Regions from separate parts of the Pseudoalteromonas sp. SWN166 genome, predicted to be linked through region 2. Evidence: riboswitches for the same ligand, from Rfam matches in the RefSeq annotation. Region 2 holds a riboswitch; the other holds the start of a gene.
The links. A riboswitch is a leader RNA that binds a small molecule or an ion and turns the genes downstream of it on or off. The one in region 2 is predicted to bind lysine.
Positions count from the first base shown of each region.

Region 1: linked by a shared signal. The riboswitch ahead of lysC (lysine-sensitive aspartokinase 3) and the one ahead of dapA (4-hydroxy-tetrahydrodipicolinate synthase) in region 2 are both predicted to bind lysine.

Region 1 covers NZ_JADYXB010000010.1:97,481-99,686, forward strand. Annotated here, with positions in the region: gene nhaD (sodium:proton antiporter NhaD) at 1-821, shown strand, start outside; lysine riboswitch at 923-1,095, shown strand; gene lysC (lysine-sensitive aspartokinase 3) at 1,171-2,206, shown strand, end outside.
Region 2 covers NZ_JADYXB010000012.1:58,149-60,354, forward strand. Annotated here, with positions in the region: gene I6F49_RS09490 (2,3,4,5-tetrahydropyridine-2,6-dicarboxylate N-succinyltransferase) at 1-125, opposite strand, end outside; gene dapA (4-hydroxy-tetrahydrodipicolinate synthase) at 141-1,025, opposite strand; lysine riboswitch at 1,216-1,415, opposite strand; gene I6F49_RS09500 (DNA-3-methyladenine glycosylase I) at 1,608-2,206, shown strand, end outside.

The sequences.
Region 1 (2,206 bases), on a different contig from region 2:
AACTCATTAAATACGCCACGCTTATTGTGTTTGGGGTTAACTCAGGCGGGGTATCGTTAATAACCGGTGACGTAACCACACTGATGATATTTTTAGATGGCAAAGTAACCATAGCTCATTTATTGCTGCTTATAGCGCCAGCACTTGCAAGCGTTATGCTGTTAGCTGCGCTACTGTCTATCGGTATGAAAGGGCGAGTTGAATTTGCCGGTGCGGGTAAAACCCGCATTGAAAAAACCGACATTACCATTGCTGTTATATTTTTATCTACCGTAATTAGCACACTTACGCTTAGCGTAATTTACAGCGTACCGCCTTTACTCACCTTTTTGTTTGGCTTATCAGTTATGTTTTTAGTGGCGCAATTTTTAATGCGCAAAAAAGATATTAACAAAGACATAATCGATTTTGTTCGCGATATAGAATACGACACATTATTGTTTTTTGTAGGTGTACTTTTACTTGTAGGTGCATTAAAAGAAATTGGCATGTTGAGTAAATTTACCGACCTATACACGGTAATGGCGCCAGAGTACGCAAACTACTTAATGGGCATATTATCAGCAGGGGTCGATAACGTACCACTTACTGCTGCATTATTAAAAGCCGATATAGTAATGAGTCAACAACATTGGTTGTCGTTTACTTATGCAACGGGCGTGGGCGGTTCAATGCTTATTATTGGGTCGGCTGCGGGTATTATTGCCATGAGTAAAGTTAAAGCGCTTACCTTTATGAGCTACTTGCGTTTATCGCTGCATTTATTAATTTGTTACACGGTTGGATATGCGGGCTCGTATTACATGGGCAGTTTTATTTAACTCATAAATTATTAAATGCTTGACAGCTAGACGTCTAAACGATAACTTTCAATGCCCCGCTACTTAGTGGGGTTTTGTTTTATTAGCCACTGGTTAATAAAGCATTCAGAAGAGGTGCGATACTTAGGTACTTAATGTTAGGCGACGAAAGCCGATGATCATTAAAGAGGGAAGTACTCGCCGAGGAAAATAATGATACGTCGTCATTGTTTTTCGGTTTATGGGGCTGAATCCTCAAAACTGTCACCAATATAGGTGGAGAGCTTCTGGCAGTGGACTTATCTTCAAGCATTCCTTTGCCAAGTTCTTCTTGTTTTATTGCGATTTGGATATCGCGAAAGGAGACTAAATGACTACCCAATCAGCGCCACAAACAGTGCCTCAAACAGAGTTAAGCGCAAAATCAGATTACATCGTTGCCAAATTTGGCGGAACAAGTGTTGCCAATTTTGAAGCGATGAGTCGCTGTAGCGAAATTATTGTTGCAGATAAAAGCGTACGTATTGTTGCCGTGAGCGCTAGTGCCGGCGTAACTAACCACTTAGTTGCACTGTGTAAATCAAGTATTACCTCAAGTGAGCGCCAAGAACACATAAACGGTGTGCTTGCTATTCAACAAACTATTTTAGATGAGTTATCGCTTGATGCCGATTTAGCGGTTGGCTTTAACGAAACTCTAAAAGCATTTCAAACACTGGCTCAAGAGTCACTAACAACCGATCAGCAACACGATGAGCTACTGAGCTTTGGTGAGCGTTTATCGTCGTATTTGTTTGCTCAGGTGCTGCGTTTAAACGGTTTAAATGCCGATCGATTTGATGTACGCAAGGTGCTTAAAACCGACAGCCAATTTGGTAAAGCAACGCCCAATGTTGCAGCTACAGCGCAAGCTGCTAAAGAACATTTAATCCCGCTGTTAGATGAGCAGGTAATTGTGACTCAGGGCTTTGTTGGCAGCGACGAATACGGTCAAACCACAACGCTAGGACGTGGTGGTTCTGACTACAGCGCTGCATTATTAGCGGAAGCAATTAACGCTAAAAGCGTGCATATTTGGACCGACGTAGTGGGTATTTTTAGCACCGACCCGCGTTTGTGCGCAAAAGCGACGCCTATTGCACGTTTAAGTTTTGACGAAGCCGCTGAAATGGCAACCTTTGGCGCAAAAGTATTACACCCAGCAACTATTTTACCAGCAAGCCGTAGTCACATTAACGTATTTGTGGGTTCTAGTCGCGAGCCTGAGCGTGGCGGTACGTGGATTGAGCGCGAAAAATCGCAGCAACCTGGTATACGCGCAGTAACGCAACGTAAAAACCAAATATTGCTTACGCTTAAAAGCCCAGAAATGCTATTGGCTAGTGGCTTTTTAGCACGCGTATTTA
Region 2 (2,206 bases):
TTTTTGAAGGCATCCAAAATGCCTTGTTTTACTTCTACGTTAGCTTGCCATTGGCCGCTTTCGTTTTGTGATGCTGCGCGTACTGCGCCCGATTCTAAATTATTTAATAGTTCTAACCAGCTCATTATAAAAACCTGTATTTAATGCCAAGATAAAATGGTGTTGTTTGCAGTTGTGATGCAATCGGTTTGAGTTAACTCAAGGTGTGTTAAAGGTGGACGAAGTTGCGGGCTGCTTAAGCGACCTTGCAAATGCATCAATACCTTTACGGGAATAGGGTTTGCAACAGCAAATAGGCTATTAATAGCGCTTGACCACTGGGCAAATAAATTAGGGTGTTGACCACTTAAGCTGCGTTTAACAAACTCGTGAGTTTGTGCGGGCCATGCATTTGCAGCTACCGACACTAAACCTTTTGCACCGGCTTGGGCAAAATATGGCATTAGCGCATCGTCGCCACTAAAAATAGCTAAATTAGGCGCTGCTTGGCGATAAGCTTCAAACTGAGCAATGCTGCCGCTCGCTTCTTTTAGTGCCCATAAATTTTTATTATTTTGTAAGTTTTGAATTGTTGCCGTTGGAATGCTAACAGCACTTCGACCCGGTACGTTATAAAGCATACACGGGTGAACACTTGCATTAAGTAGGCTTTCAAACCAATGAGTTTGACCTATAGCGCCAGGCTTTGCATAAAGCGGTGAGCCAAGTAAAAAGCTATGAATTGGGAGTGTATTACAGTAGTTAACCCACTCAATTTGTTGCTTTAAGTTACTACCGCCCACAGCAACCATGAGTGGTACTGCTGGTTTTAGTTGGCATACGTGTTCAACAATGGCTTGTTGCTCTTTTAGCGTGAGTGCTAAACCTTCGCCCGTACTGCCAAGTAGTAAAATACCGTTATGTGCCGCTTCTTGATCGCTAACCAGTTTAGTTAACGTGTTGTAGTCAACATCGCCGTGTTGATCAAATGGCGTTACGAGCGCGGTCCACAATGAGTAGTCGTTTAAATTGAAGTTGTTGATCATCTCTCACGAACTTATAATTTGTACCAACTTTATTAAAAACGTGATCATTTTAGCGATAACTAATTTAATGCAATTGGTATTATTCGAAGAGTTAAAAAGCTTTATGGAAGGAGCCGCATTAACGTCGTTCGAACTAATAATTCGAAGAGCGAATGGGCTTAAAATAATAGGGCGCACGGCCTTAATATTTAAGACCAGAAGCTCTCCACCAAACTAATAAGCTGCTTTTATAAGCAGCTATTGGTGACAGTCGCTAGGGTTCAACCTAGTCGCCCGAAATAAACACCTCGCAAAAGTGGTTACTTCTCGGCGTTAATTCCCCTCACGTATGCTCACTGGAGTTTGCGCTCCTAACATACGCTACCTGAATAACGCACCTCTTCTAGCCCTTTACACCTGTTTGTAGAGTAAAAACTTACAAACCTGTGCAATTTAAATAGGGTAATTACGGCGATTAAAGCATTTAAGCCGTCTAGGTGTCAAGCGACTAAATGCATATTCATTCATCCATAATGGGAGTGGTTACGTATTGGGTGCTTTTCTCGTACACTAGCAATATAAGTAGTGAGGTATTTAATTAGTATGGAAAAATTTAGCGATATTTATAAGCGAGCGGTAGAGCGAAAAGGCTCCGAAAAAATGCTTAAGTTATTACTTGCAAAACCGCTATCTAAAAAACAACTAAGCACGTTAAGTGACGACGATTGGCTTGAGGAATTTACTCGAAAAGTATTTCAAAGCGGCTTTTATTGGTCAGTCATTAATAATAAGTGGCCAGGCTTTAGAGAGGTTTTTTGGAATTTTAGCGTTGATAAGTTATTAATGATGCCACCTGATATGCTGGAACAAAAAGCAACGGATGAGCGAATCGTTCGTAACTATAAAAAAGTAAAAACAATTACCGAAAATGCTTACATGATCCACGAAATAGCAGGGGAACATGGCAGTTTTAGCCAGTTTGTCGCTAATTGGCCAGCAGACGATATTATTGGTTTATGGGCGTATTTAAAAAAACATGGTTCGCGTTTAGGCGGAAATACAGGACCTTATGCGCTACGAGCACTTGGTAAAGATACTTTTTTACTATCACGCGATGTAGAGAATTACTTACGTGCTCATAAAATTATAGACGGCGGCTTACAAACTAAAAAATCACTGAGTGCTGCCCAAGCTTTTTTTAA